Regions from separate parts of the Pseudarthrobacter sp. MDT1-22 genome, predicted to be linked through region 3. Evidence: riboswitches for the same ligand, from Rfam matches in the RefSeq annotation. Region 3 holds a riboswitch; each other region holds the start of a gene.

Region 1 (4,394 bases), on a different contig from region 3:
GAGGAAAAACGGTCGGCGCGCCGGCTCCGGTTGCAGGCGCCGTCCTGGGAGGCCCCGCTGCACATAGTTCCGGGCGTCCCCACCATGGTCCTGACGGGTGGGTGGGAACCGCTCTACGAGGAAATCGCCGGATATCTGCAGGAAACCGGTGCCCTGCACCGCATCGCTGCGGGAGGACACCGGCCCCAGGACTCTGCCGAAGGTGACCGTGCCGTCCGGTCCTTCATCGCCGACGTCGGCAGGTCACGCTCGGTTCAGGCTTCCTGAGCCGTCAGTTCCCGGCCGGGATCCGAAGCTCGGGGAGGTAGACCTTCCCGCCGGCGGCCAGGAACTCCGCACTCTTTTCGCGCATCCCGCTGTAGGCCTCGGCGATGGCCGCCTGCGAATCGGCGGAACCGTATTCGTCCCTGATGTCCTGGCTGATCTTCATGGAGCAGAACTTCGGGCCGCACATGGAGCAGAAGTGGGCGGTTTTGGCCGGTTCGGCCGGCAGCGTCTCGTCATGGAAGGCCTCCGCCGTGACCGGATCCAGGGACAGCGCGAACTGGTCGCGCCAGCGGAACTCGAACCGGGCCTTGGACAGGGCATCATCCCGCTCATGGGCGCCGGGGTGGCCCTTGGCAAGGTCTGCTGCGTGGGCGGCGATCTTGTAGGTGATCACTCCGGTCTTCACATCGTCCTTGTTCGGCAGGCCAAGGTGTTCCTTGGGCGTGACGTAACAAAGCATCGCCGTGCCGTACCGGGCGATTTCGGTGGCGCCGATGGCGGACGTGATGTGGTCGTAGCCGGGGGCAATATCCGTGACCAGCGGCCCCAGCGTGTAGAACGGGGCGCCCTTGCAGAGTTCCTGCTGGCGTTCCACGTTCTCCCGCACCAGGTGGAACGGGACGTGCCCGGGACCTTCCACCATGACCTGCACGTCGAATTCCCACGCCCGCTGGGTCAGTTCAGCCAGGGTGTCCAGCTCGGCGAATTGGGCGGCGTCGTTGGCGTCCGCCGTCGCCCCCGGGCGCAGTCCGTCGCCCAGGGAGAACGCGACGTCGTACTTGGCGAAGATTTCGCACAGCTCGTCGAAGTGGGTGTAGAGGAAGTTCTCCTGGTGGTGCGCCAGGCACCACCCGGCCATGATCGCGCCGCCCCGGGAGACGATGCCGGTAACGCGGTTGGCCGTCAGCGGCACGTAACGCAGCAGCACACCGGCGTGGATGGTCATGTAGTCCACCCCCTGCTCGCACTGCTCGATGACCGTGTCCCGGTAGATCTCCCACGTCAGGGCGTTGGCCTCCCCGTTGACCTTTTCCAGCGCCTGGTAAATGGGCACCGTACCGATGGGCACGGGGGAGTTGCGGATGAGCCATTCCCGGGTGGTGTGGATGTCGTCTCCGGTGGACAGGTCCATCACCGTGTCGGCGCCCCACTGGGTGGCCCATTGGAGTTTGTCCACTTCCTCGGCAATGGAGCTGGTCACTGCCGAGTTGCCGATGTTGGCGTTGATCTTGACCAGGAAGGCCTTGCCGATGATCATCGGTTCGGATTCCGGGTGGTTGATGTTGTTGGGGATGATGGCGCGGCCGGCGGCGACTTCGCTGCGGACCAGTTCCACATCACAGTTTTCGCGGAGGGCGATGAACTGCATCTCGGGGGTGATGACACCCTGCCGCGCATAATGCATCTGCGTGACGGTCCGGCCGCCGACGGCGCGGCGGGGCACCGGCTGCGCGCCCTTCCACTCCGCAGAGGCTGCGCCGCGGCGGACGGCCGACTTGCCGTCGTCGAGCAGGTTCCGCTCCCGGCCGCTGTAGGGCTCAGTGTCTCCGCGGGCGGCGATCCACTCTGAGCGGAACGGGTTAAGGCCCACCACCGGATCGCTGCCCGGTCCCGCCGTGCGGTAGGTCCGGAAAGGCCCGTTCGGCGCGCCGTTTGGCGACGGTTCGAGGGCGATCTCGGTCACGGGAACCCGGATCCCGGTGGCCTCATCGTTGATAAACGCCAGCGAGTGGGACTTCAGTGACTGGGTTTGAGGCTGGAGCGGTTGATCCACGTCGGCTTCATTTTGGGCAGGGATCAGCTGTGTTTCTTGTGTATTCAATGAATACTCACTTCCTTCGCCGGCATTACCCGGACAGGTTCAACGGTCGCAGGCTGCGTCAGCCCGATCTCAGCCCCTGCAAGGGCTCCCGTGTGGTCAAGTCGAAGCTACCACAGGCCGAGGGTGGACTGGTGACAGCAATCACCGGAAAGCGGTCGCAATCTGTCTGCGCCGCCACTTGAATTAAATTGAAGCTTCAAGTAAATTGGAACCATAGCCGCCTTCCATCCGAAGGCCAACGGACCGGGAGTGTTCAAATGACTGCAGAAGCCACCAGCCGGGATCTCCTTCCTGCCGACCTCTCCATGGGCACCGTGATGCTCAAGGTAGGCGACATGAAGCTGATGACCGACTACTACCAGCGTGCGCTCGGCCTGGAGGTCGTCGCGGAACAGGACGGCGGCGTCTATCTTGGCCGCCTTCAACGCCCGCTGGTCCATCTCGCGGCCGCCCCGTCCTTGAATCTGCCTGGCAGGGGAGAGGCCGGGCTGTTCCACACCGCACTGCTGTTTGACGACCAGGCTTCGCTGGCCGCCACGGTAGCCACCGCCGCCCAGTACGAACCCCGGTCCTTCACCGGCAGCGCCGACCACCTCGTCAGCGAGGCCTTCTACTTCAATGACCCCGAAGGCAACGGCGTCGAACTGTACTGGGACAGGCCCCGCGAAAACTGGTCCTGGAACGGGAAGGATGTAGTGATGGACAGCCTGGCACTGCCGCCGCAGCGCTATCTCGAGCAGCACCTGAGCCAGGAATCCGTGGCCGGCCAGCGGGCCAGCGAAGCCGGCGTGGGCCACGTCCACCTCCAGGTGGGCGACGTCCAGTCAGCGCACGATTTCTACGTGGGCACGCTGGGCTTCGAAAAGACCGCCGGCTGGCACGGGCAGGCACTGTTTGTCTCCGCGGGCCGGTATCACCACCACATGGCCATGAACGTCTGGAACAGCCGCGGAGCCGGTCCCCGCAAGGACACCCTGGGCCTCGGCGAAGTGCTCATCGAGGTCCCTTCCGGGGATGACGTCGGAGCGCTCGCCGACCGCCTGAAGGTCGCCGGTGTGGCCTCGCACCACACGGGCGCCGAGCTTCGCTTCGAGGACCCGTGGCGCAACAATATCCGTGTCGCCGTCCGCTGAGTGCGGATGCCAAAAGTGCGGCCTGCCTTGTACTAGGCTGATTCTGAACGGCCGGGGCGGCACTTGCTACTGCCCTTCCAGGCCGCACCGTCGACGGAATGAGGGCTGTTCCCATGGGCTTCACTGAAATTTTTGTTTCCACTCACGATGCCGCGCTGAAGCGGGCGGACGTCCTGGATGCAGGCGGCTCCCCGGCGGGCCAGGCCCTGCGGATTCCCGGAATCAGCGATTTCGAAATCGAGCAGCTTGGCGATCTTGCCGGCGTTGCGGTGCACGCCGGTGGCGCGGACTACGAACTGGCCATGGTTGACGTGGCCAGTGATTCCCTCCTCGGGGTCCCGCCGGCCATGGTGCGTGCGCTCGCCGACCTGCTCAGCTACGAGACTGAAGGCGAAGGCAATGTCCTGGACGACGTCGCTGAAAAGTGGGCTGCCCAGGATGACATGCCGTTCGGCGTGGCCGAGGCCCGGACGTATGTCCAGCAGTTCGCTGAGCTGGCCAACTCCGTCGATGACGCCGCACGCACGGGCGTGTATGTCTGGTCGTCGTAGGCCGGCCGTGGCCCGCCGGGTCCGCCCGGCTGCCCCATCCCGACGTGTCAAGTCGAAATCCGGACGCTGATCTGGCACAATAAACAGGTACTCGATCTGCGTGGCCCCTCTCTCCGCGTCCGGATCCTGTCCTTCGAACCCTCAAGTATGGCCCGCCCCACGGGTGCAGAACGTCGGTTCACCCCTTTTCTGAAACAGGAGTGACCACAAAAGTGGCCGTAAAGATTCGCCTTAAGCGCTTTGGCAAGATGCGCGCACCGTACTACCGCATCGTCGTCATGGACGCACGCTCCAAGCGTGACGGCCGTGCCATCGAAGAGATCGGTAAGTACCACCCCACCGAAGAGCCCTCATACATCGAGGTGGACACGGACCGTGCCCAGTACTGGCTCGGCGTCGGCGCACAGCCGTCCGAGCAGGTTGCCGCGATCCTGAAGATCACCGGTGACTGGCAGAAGTTCAAGGGCCTGCCGGGCCAGGAAGGCACCCTGAAGACCAAAGCTCCGAAGGCTGCCTTTGTTGCCCCTGAAAAGGGTTCCGTGATCATCCCGGAAGCCATCACCAAGAAGTCGAAGCAGTCTGACGCAGCCGAGGCCCCGGCCGAGGCAGAGACCACCGAGG
Region 2 (4,394 bases), on a different contig from region 3:
GCTCGCCACGTGGATCTCCTCAGTGCTGTTTTCCTGTACGCCCAAAGGCGACAAGACGATTGTAATGCGGTTAAAAGAACAGTGGAGCGGACCAAAATGGCCCGCTCCACCGCTTCAGAACTATTTGTTACTCTGCAGCTGCAGCAGCAACGATGTTAACAACGCGGCGACCGCGGCGGGTGCCGAACTGGACAGCTCCCGGGGCCAGTGCGAACAGTGTGTCGTCGCCGCCACGTCCAACGCCGGCGCCCGGGTGGAAGTGGGTGCCACGCTGGCGAACGATGATCTCGCCTGCGGAAACTACCTGGCCGCCGAAGCGCTTGACGCCGAGGTACTGGGCGTTGGAGTCACGACCGTTGCGAGTGGAACTCGCGCCTTTTTTATGTGCCATTTGAAATGCCTGCCTTTAAATTCTGGGGAATCTGCTGAAGAACCTGAACAGTAACGAAGAGTTACTTGATACCCGTGATCTTGACCTTGGTCAATTCCTGACGGTGACCCTGGCGCTTCTTGTAACCGGTCTTGTTCTTGAACTTCTGGATGACGATCTTCGGACCACGGAGGTCTTCGAGGATCTCAGCCGTAACCGTTACCTTGGCCAGGTCCGCAGCAGCAGAGGTGACTTTGTCACCGTCTACCAGGAGCAGTGCGGGCAACTCAAAGGTGCTGCCGGCTCCACCGGGGACGCGGTTCAGGGTAACGAAGTCTCCAACGGAAACCTTCTCTTGGCGGCCGCCTGCGCGGACAATCGCGTACACCACTTGGGAACTCACTTCTCTCGACGTTTATTACTAAATTTGCGTGCTGAACCCTGTTCCATAATTGGCTGGGTTCTCGCTGTGCCTCAACGCCGTGGGGTCGTAACCCAAGTGTTGGCGTAAGCACCGAAGATCTAGAATACGCTAATTTTGCCTTCGGCCGCAAATGAGGCTGGTTACGGCAGGTTGTCTGTGATAGGACCCACAAGCAGGTACTGCACTGACAATCCAAAACCGTGCCCGACTATCGTACAGGCCGCACGGGCCCCAGCCAGTCAGGAATGAATTCGCGGCGCGTCGAAGAATTCCACCTCGAACCGGCACGACTGCCTGAAAGCCACCAGCATCGCCGCCTGTTCATCCGCGGAAGCACTCCGACCGGCGTCGTCACCAAAGTCGATGGCGTAGCGCGTGGCCTGGGCGAAATCCTCGTCAGCATAGGCCCGCAGCCAGTCGGCATAAGGATGTGCTGCCGGGGCACCCGCAGCCAGGAACTCCGCGTGGAGAGTCTGTCCCACTTCGGCATACAGCCAGAAGCACGGCAGTACCGCCGCCACGAGGACCGCGTAGCTGCCTGAGGCCGAGGCCGCCAGCAGGTGGTCCACGTAGGACTTGGTGACAGGTCCCAGGACGGAGTCCACTGTCCTGGTGCTTAGCCACGTGCGGTGCAGTTCGGACTCGACCTCAAGGCATTGCTGGGCCGACTTTGCCCAGAACAGCTGGGCGGCTTCCGTGGGCGCCAGCGCACTGGCCCGGGCAAGGACCCGCGAATAGCCGTTGAGGTAGATGGCGTCCTGGGCGAGGTAATAGGCGAACTGTTCCTCAGCCAAAGTGCCGGCCGCCAGGTCGCGGATGAAATCCAGCCCGTAGATGGCTGCAAGATCCGGCTCCGACGCCCGCCGCAGCGTCTCTGCGAATTCGCCGGCTGCCGGAACCTGTTGCATGTGGTGGAAGTGGTTGATGGGGCCGTTGCCCGCGCCCACCTCAAGTTGGTCAGCGGCCTGCAGCGCGCCCACCAGCCAGGGCTTCACTTGCCGTAGTGCGGCTTCCCAGTCCCCCAACCGGGCCTGGGCCGTGGCCATGGCCGATGACAGTGAGCAGCCGGTGCCGTGGCTGTTGCGCGTGGGGATCCTGTCCCCGCTCACTTCCACCACTTCCTGGGCGAGCAGCCCGGCAGCGTTGACCAGGGCATCCGGGCACGCACCGCCGTCGAGATGGCCGCCCTTGACCAGGACAGTGGCACCGGTCGCGGCGGACAACCGCTGTCCCTGCCCGAGCGCGTCGTGCCATTCCCTCGCCTGCGGCTCCCCCACCAGGATGGCCAGTTCGGCCAGGTTGGGGGTGATCAGGTCCGCGAGCGGGAGCAGCTCCCGCAGGGCCGCCTCGGCAGACCCCTGCAGTAGCCGGTCGCCGCTTGTGGCCACCATCACCGGATCAAGAACGACGACGGCGGGACGCACCTTTTCCAGCCAGTCGCGGACCACGCCTATCACCGCAGCGTCGCCCAGCATGCCGATCTTGACCGCGTCGATGGTGATGTCATCGCTGATGGCATCGAGCTGCTGGCCCAGGAAGGACGCAGGCGGAACGTGAACCGCCTGGACCCCCCGGGTGTTTTGGACTGTCAGTGCGGTGATGGCCGCCATGCCGTAGCCGCCAAGAGCCGCGATGCTTTTGAGGTCGGCCTGGACGCCGGCGCCACCTGAAGGGTCCGATCCGGCAATGGACAGCACCCGCGGAACGTCACGCAGCACCTGGACGTTGGCAGTCCGGCCTGGCGCGGGCAGGACCTCAGCCCCGGTTGCTGAGGATCCCTGTAGAGCCGCCGCGGGCGTTGCAGGAGGAAGGACAGAAGTTGAAGCCAAAGGAGACATCCCTTCGCCGGTGCTAACCGGACAGGTTCAACGGGTGTGGATCTCAGCCGGCTCTCTGCGCGGCACCCCGTGTCAGTCACCAGCCTAGCGTTCCTCGCGACTTAACGCCGGACGCCCGGACGCAGCCTGTGATTCACAGGCACATCCAGGCGCCGTTGTATTGGCTTGCCCTACTGCTTGGTCAGAGCTCCGAGGCCGGAACTCCTACGCCCAGGATGATGGGCGCGTTGGCGGCAACCGGCTTGTCGGCCACAGGAGCCTTGACGGGCTCCGGCGCCTTGGCGGCGTGGGTGTGTCCGGCGGCAGCCGCCGGAGCGGCTTCGTGATGCTCTACGGACGTGGCGTTGGCTGCGCCCTGGGCACGGCTGGCACTCCGGTTCCGCCGGGGACGGCGGGCGCGGGGCTCCTCGGTGTGATCGGAGTAATCCTTCTCCGCCGCGGCTGGCTGCTGCTGGCGGGCAGGTTCGGCCGCCCGGCTTTCAGTTGCCTGGACTGCCGGCGGAGTGCTTTCCGCTACCGGAGCCGGCTCACCAAGGTGGGCGAAGGCCTCCGCGAGGCGGTCAAGTGTCAGGGCAGGTGCGTGCGGCTGGTCATCGTGGTGCGCAACGAACGGAAGCACCACCTGCTCGCCGCCGAATGTCAGCACTGCGGCCGGGCGGCCGTTGGAGTCCGTTTCGGACTGCCCAACCGGAGCCGGCACCGGAGCCGCAGGCTGCCGGCCCGCGGCAGCTGATGCGTGAGCCACCTCGTCGTCATGCAGATGCGCGGCGTGGGCTGCGGCCGCAATGTTCGCAAGCGCTGCCCGCGTGGCCTCCGCCTTCGCATGGCGCTCGGCATCGCTGGCTTCCGGGTGGACCGTGTGGATCTGCACCGGAGCTGCCGGTGCTGTTTCCAGCGGCTGGCCGCCCCGTCCGCGGCGGCGCTTCCGGTCAGTGCGGCCACCCGGCTGGCTGTCCGGGCGCTGACTGTCAGTCCGCACGCTGTCGGTGCGCTGGGCTTCCGGGCGGCTGTCAACCCGCTGCACGTGGTGCTCCGCGGCTACCGTGTTGGCGCGGCGGTGTTCCACGGGGTCGTCGTGGGTGACAATTCCGCGGCCTGCACAGGTTTCACACTGCTCGCCGAAGACTTCCAGGAGCCCGGTGCCCATGCGCTTGCGCGTCATCTGCACGAGGCCCAGGGAGGTCACTTCGGCCACCTGGTGCTTGGTCCGGTCGCGGCCCAGGCATTCCACCATGCGGCGCAGGACAAGGTCGCGGTTGGATTCGAGGACCATATCGATGAAGTCGATGACGATGATGCCGCCGATGTCGCGGAGTCGGAGCTGCCGGACCACTTCTTCAGCTGCCTCAAGGTTGTTCTTGGTGACGGTTTCCTCGAGGTTGCCGCCGCTGCCGGTGAACTTGCCGGTGTTGACGTCCACCACGGTCATGGCTTCGGTGCGGTCAATGACCAGCGAGCCGCCCGAAGGCAGGAAGACCTTGCGTTCCAGGGCCTTGTGGATCTGCTCATCGATCCGCCACGCAGCGAAGATGTCATGGTCCTTGGTCCACTTTTCCAGGCGGCCCACGAGGTCCGGGGCCACGTAGGTGACGTAGGCCTCGATAGTGTCCCAGGCCTCTTCACCGGAGACGATCAGCTTGGAGAAGTCCTCGTTGAAGACATCACGGACCACCTTGATGGTGAGGTCAGGTTCGCCGTAGAGCAGCTCCGGCGCGAGGATCTTGGTGGACGTGGACTGGCTTTCGATGCCCTCCCACTGCGC
Region 3 (4,394 bases):
TATCTACTTCTTCAGTCTAGCCGCACGGACCCTGAATCCCGGCTTTGGGCCGATCAGGCAGCGCGGAAATCGTTCAGGCCAGCAGCTCGAAGTGGACCTCGCGGGCGGCGATATCGGACGAGATCAGGCGGACCCGCACTTTGGTGCCGGATTCCAGGTCGCCGCCGCACCGGGCCGTCACGGCGGGTTCGGCGATCTGGATGATCCCCGAGGGGCCGTTTCCATTTTTTGCGGCTCCGTTCTTGGTGCCGTTGCCGTTTTTCCCGTTGCCGTTGTCCTTCTGCGGCTTGGAGCCGGAAATCACGATCGCCTCGAACTCCTGGCCCACATGGTTGACCAGGAGTGCGGCCTCCACGGTGTCCAGCGCCATGCGTTCCATCCGCGATGCCAGCTGGTCGGATCCGGCCATGATCTCCGGCAGGGACGGCAGGGCTTCCCGAGCCCAGGCCGGTACAGGCTTGCCATTGCTCAGGGCTTCGCAGATCACCAGGACAAAGCGGTCGATCAGACGCCGGAGCGGTGCCGTGGTGTGGGCATAGGCAGCGCCGATGGCGGACTGGATGGCGTCTTTCGGGACTGTGCCGTCGAACGCCGTGTAGCTGGCACCGCGGAACAGCATGCCGGCGGAGTGCAGGATGGCCAGTTGCCGGGGTTCGGTCGGGTCAAGGCTGCGGAGGTATTCGCCGTAGCTGATCTTGCCGTCCCACGGCTTGCCCAATGCCTCAGTCTGGAGACGGAAGTGACGCAGGGAGCGCTCGTCCGGGGCGGGCATGGTGCGCAGGATGCCCACTTCTCCCGCCAGCATCAGGTCTGCCGCCGCCATCCCCGTCATCAGGGAGATCTGGGCGTTCCAGTCCTCCACCGGAAGCTGCGGCGCCGCGGCAATCCGGTAGCCGCCGTCGGGCAGCTGCACGATTTCCTGCTCGGGCATGTTCAGGCTGGCGCCGCCACGCTGCCGCTCCAGTTCAACGCGCTTGAGGCCCACTTCCTTCAGGAGCTGCAGGACAGGGCCGGCCGTCCCGGCGTCGAATTCGGCCTGGACTCCCTTGTAGCTCAGCTTGGCCCGGCTCCGGATGGTGGCCCTCTGGACGCTCACAGTGGAGACCTGCGCGGCGTCGTTCAGCCCGAACTCCCAGACGTAGGCGGAACACAGCTGGCCGGCCAGAAGGCTGCCTGCCCCTTCGCTGATGACTTCCGGGTGCAGCGGGATACGGCCGTCAGGGGCGTAGAACGTCTGGCCGCGGCGCCGGGTCTCTGCGTCCAGTCCGCCTCCGGGGCGGACAAAGGACGGCACGTCAGCGATGGCGTAAAGCACCCGGTAGCCAGTGCCCGCACGCTCGATGAACAGCGCCTGGTCCAGGTCAGTGGACGACGCCGGATCGATAGTGAGGAACGCCACTTCCGTCAGGTCAGCACCCGGCAACTCGTGCGCGGCCACTGCCGCTTCCGCGTCCCGGACCGCCTCCGCCGGGTAGGGCCCCGGCAGTTCCAGCTCGGTCCGCAGGGCGCTCAGCGCCGCCGCGAGGTCGTTCGTCTGCTCGTGGACATTGGGGGCCAACCTATGATGTGACACGAAAATCAGGTTAGCTCGATTTCCACGGATCGTGCACGCCCGCCGCACGCCACGCGGTGGATTGTCAGGATGCGCCGGCGTCCAGGGCCGCCAGAAGTGCCACGGCCGCCGCTGCGGGGTCCGAGGCTTCGGTGATGGCACGCACCACAACAATCCTGCCGGCGCCGGCCTCCACCACCTGCTCCACGTTGCCGAGATCGATGCCTCCGATGGCAAACCAGGGCAGCGTGGCCTGGGTGCCACCGGCAGCGCGGACGGCTTCGGCCGCGTACCGCACCAGGTCAAGGCCGACGGCGGCCCGGCCCGGTTTCGTCGGCGTGGCCCAGACCGGTCCTACGCAGAAGTAGTCCAGGCCGCCTTGGTCAGTCAGCCCACCGGACAGCCGGATGGCCCCTTCGATCTGCTCGGCGGTGTGCGTGGAAAGGCCGATCGCGGCTGGTGCCCCGAGCAGCGTGCGGGCGGAAGCGACCGGCAGATCCTTCTGCCCGATGTGGAAGACGGGGGCGCCGGACAGCAGCGCGATATCGGCACGGTCATTGACTGCCCACAGCTTTCCGTGGCGTTCGGCCGCGGCCTGAAGCACGGCCAGCAGCTCCAGCTCCTCGGCTGCCTCGATGGCCTTGTCCCGGAGCTGGATGATGTCCACGCCGCCGGCAAACGCCGCGTCCACAAACTCGCCAAAGTCCCCGCGGTCCCGGCGCGCGTCGGTGCACAGGTACAGCTTGACGCTGTGCGGGAGGCCGGTGTTTGTGCCGCCGGCGGGGTCTGTTCCGGTCAAGGATTCGGGAGCGGCGGAGGGGGCGGAGGGCGTGCCTGCAGCGGCGAAGGATTGCGCGTTCATGGAATCCAGCCTAAGTCCCCTAAACTGGGCGGGTACTGCGGGAGCCCGTTGCAGCCGTCACAAAGCGGCCGGGCTGAGAGGGCGTCAGAGCCGACCGCTTGACCTGATCCGGCTAGTACCGGCGTAGGGAAGGAACATATGCCCCCCGCAATAAGCAGCCCACCTGAGCCTGCACCAGCCAGCCCGGCCACCGCCCTGCACGCGGACGTGGCCGTCATCGGCGGCGGAGTCATCGGCCACGCCATAGCCTGGGAAGTCCGGCGGTCCGGCCGTTCCGTCGTGCTGATCGATGACGCGCCCGGCAACGGCGCCAGCTGGGCAGCCGCCGGCATGCTGGCCCCTGTGAGCGAACTGCATTACCAGGAGGAAGACCTCCTTGAGCTGATGCTTGCATCTTCCGGCCTGTGGCCTGCCTTTGCGGCGGACCTCGCCCTGGCCGGGGCTGGCGATACCGGATATCTGACGACGCCGACCCTCGCCATCGGCGCGGACGCTGCGGACCGCCGGGCGCTGATGGACCTCCGGGCCGTGCAGCAGGCCAGCGGCCTGGTGGTGGAACCCCTGACTGTCCGTGAGGCCAGGACCAGGGAATCCCTGCTCAGCCCGGCCATATCCTGCGCCCTGGACATCCCCGCCGACCACCAGGTGGATCCACGGAAGCTGGTGGCGTGCCTCCAGGAAGTCCTGGCCATCCACGAACCGGGAGCAGGAACAGCCGTGGCAGGTGCCCGCGGGGGATTCGCCGTTGACCAACGGGCTGCTTCCCTTCTTTGGGAGGACGGCCGTGTCAGCGGGGCGAGGCTCGCCCACGGCGGAAGCGTCCAGGCCGGGGAGACCATCGTGGCCAACGGATTGCAGGCGGGGTCGCTGGATGGCCTCCCGGTTGGACTGCACCTGCCCCTGCGGCCCGTCTACGGTGACATCCTGCGGCTGGCTGTTCCGCGGCACCTGCGCCAGCTCCTCACCTCCACTGTCCGCGGAATGGTCCATGGTGTGCCGGTCTACATCGTTCCCCGGCAGGACGGCACGGTGGTGATCGGGGCTACGCAGCGAGAGGATGCCCTCGCAGGGACGGGCGACGCCGCTGTCTCGGCCGGCGGCGTCTATCAGTTGCTGCGTGACGCCCAAGTCCTGGTGCCGGCCGTCTCGGAGCTTGAACTCCTGGAATGCACGGCCCGGGCAAGGCCGGCGACCCCGGACAACGCACCTCTCCTCGGCCGCGTACCGGTTTCCGCACCAGGGAGGGGGAACGCGGGGAACGTTGCCGGGCTGATCGTTGCCACCGGGTTCTTCCGCCACGGAGTGCTGCTTGCGCCGGCGGCGGCGGCCATCTGCCGGGACCTGCTGGACGGCCGGACGGATCCTCGATGGGGGGCCCTCAGCCCGGCCCGCTTTTCAGGAAAGCACCACGTAGCCGGCACACAGTCCCCACCCAAGGACATCAGCAGCATGAAGGACCTCGACCCACAGAAGGAATCAGCATGAACATCACCCTCAACGGCTCGCGCCATTCCGTGGCGGACGACGCCTCCATCACCACCCTCATCAGCCAGATCACAGGCCGTCCGCTTGCAGCCAACGGCCAGGCAACAGACGGGCAGAAACTCGGCGTCGCCGTCGCCCATAACTCCGAAGTAGTACCCCGCAGCCAGTGGTTCGTCACGGCGCTCGCCGAAGGTGACGACGTCGAACTGGTCACAGCAGTCCAGGGAGGCTGACACCATGACAGTAACCAGCAATATCAGCACACAGAACTCGCCCGAGGCCGCCGACAGGCTGGTCATCGACGGCGTCGAGCTCGGCTCCCGCCTCATCATGGGCACCGGGGGAGCCCCGAGCTTGGACGGGCTGGGCGCTGCCCTGTTGGCGTCCGGAACCGAACTGACCACGGTGGCCATGCGGCGCTATTCGCCGGCCGAATCTGGGTCCCTTTTCCAGCTCCTGGTGGACCGCGGGATCCGGATCCTGCCCAACACCGCA

What was found. Region 3 has a riboswitch for thiamine pyrophosphate ahead of thiO (glycine oxidase ThiO). Riboswitches for the same ligand answer to the same signal wherever they lie in the genome.
Region 1: another riboswitch for thiamine pyrophosphate. It lies ahead of thiC (phosphomethylpyrimidine synthase ThiC); the one in region 3 lies ahead of thiO (glycine oxidase ThiO).
Region 2: another riboswitch for thiamine pyrophosphate. It lies ahead of thiD (bifunctional hydroxymethylpyrimidine kinase/phosphomethylpyrimidine kinase); the one in region 3 lies ahead of thiO (glycine oxidase ThiO).

The regions. Positions count from the first base shown of each region.
Region 1 covers NZ_JBTNDK010000003.1:27,150-31,543, reverse strand. The annotation lists gene ACX80M_RS03535 (alpha/beta fold hydrolase) at 1-267, shown strand, start outside; gene thiC (phosphomethylpyrimidine synthase ThiC) at 272-2,089, opposite strand; TPP riboswitch at 2,084-2,191, opposite strand; gene ACX80M_RS03525 (VOC family protein) at 2,347-3,222, shown strand; gene ACX80M_RS03520 (hypothetical protein) at 3,336-3,773, shown strand; gene rpsP (30S ribosomal protein S16) at 3,986-4,394, shown strand, end outside.
Region 2 covers NZ_JBTNDK010000007.1:56,128-60,521, reverse strand. The annotation lists gene obgE (GTPase ObgE) at 1-9, opposite strand, end outside; gene rpmA (50S ribosomal protein L27) at 128-391, opposite strand; gene rplU (50S ribosomal protein L21) at 453-761, opposite strand; gene thiD (bifunctional hydroxymethylpyrimidine kinase/phosphomethylpyrimidine kinase) at 1,034-2,632, opposite strand; TPP riboswitch at 2,615-2,712, opposite strand; gene ACX80M_RS07665 (Rne/Rng family ribonuclease) at 2,814-4,394, opposite strand, start outside.
Region 3 covers NZ_JBTNDK010000008.1:56,779-61,172, forward strand. The annotation lists gene ACX80M_RS08580 (RNB domain-containing ribonuclease) at 74-1,573, opposite strand; gene thiE (thiamine phosphate synthase) at 1,638-2,414, opposite strand; TPP riboswitch at 2,442-2,562, shown strand; gene thiO (glycine oxidase ThiO) at 2,553-3,899, shown strand; gene thiS (sulfur carrier protein ThiS) at 3,896-4,132, shown strand; gene ACX80M_RS08600 (thiazole synthase) at 4,137-4,394, shown strand, end outside.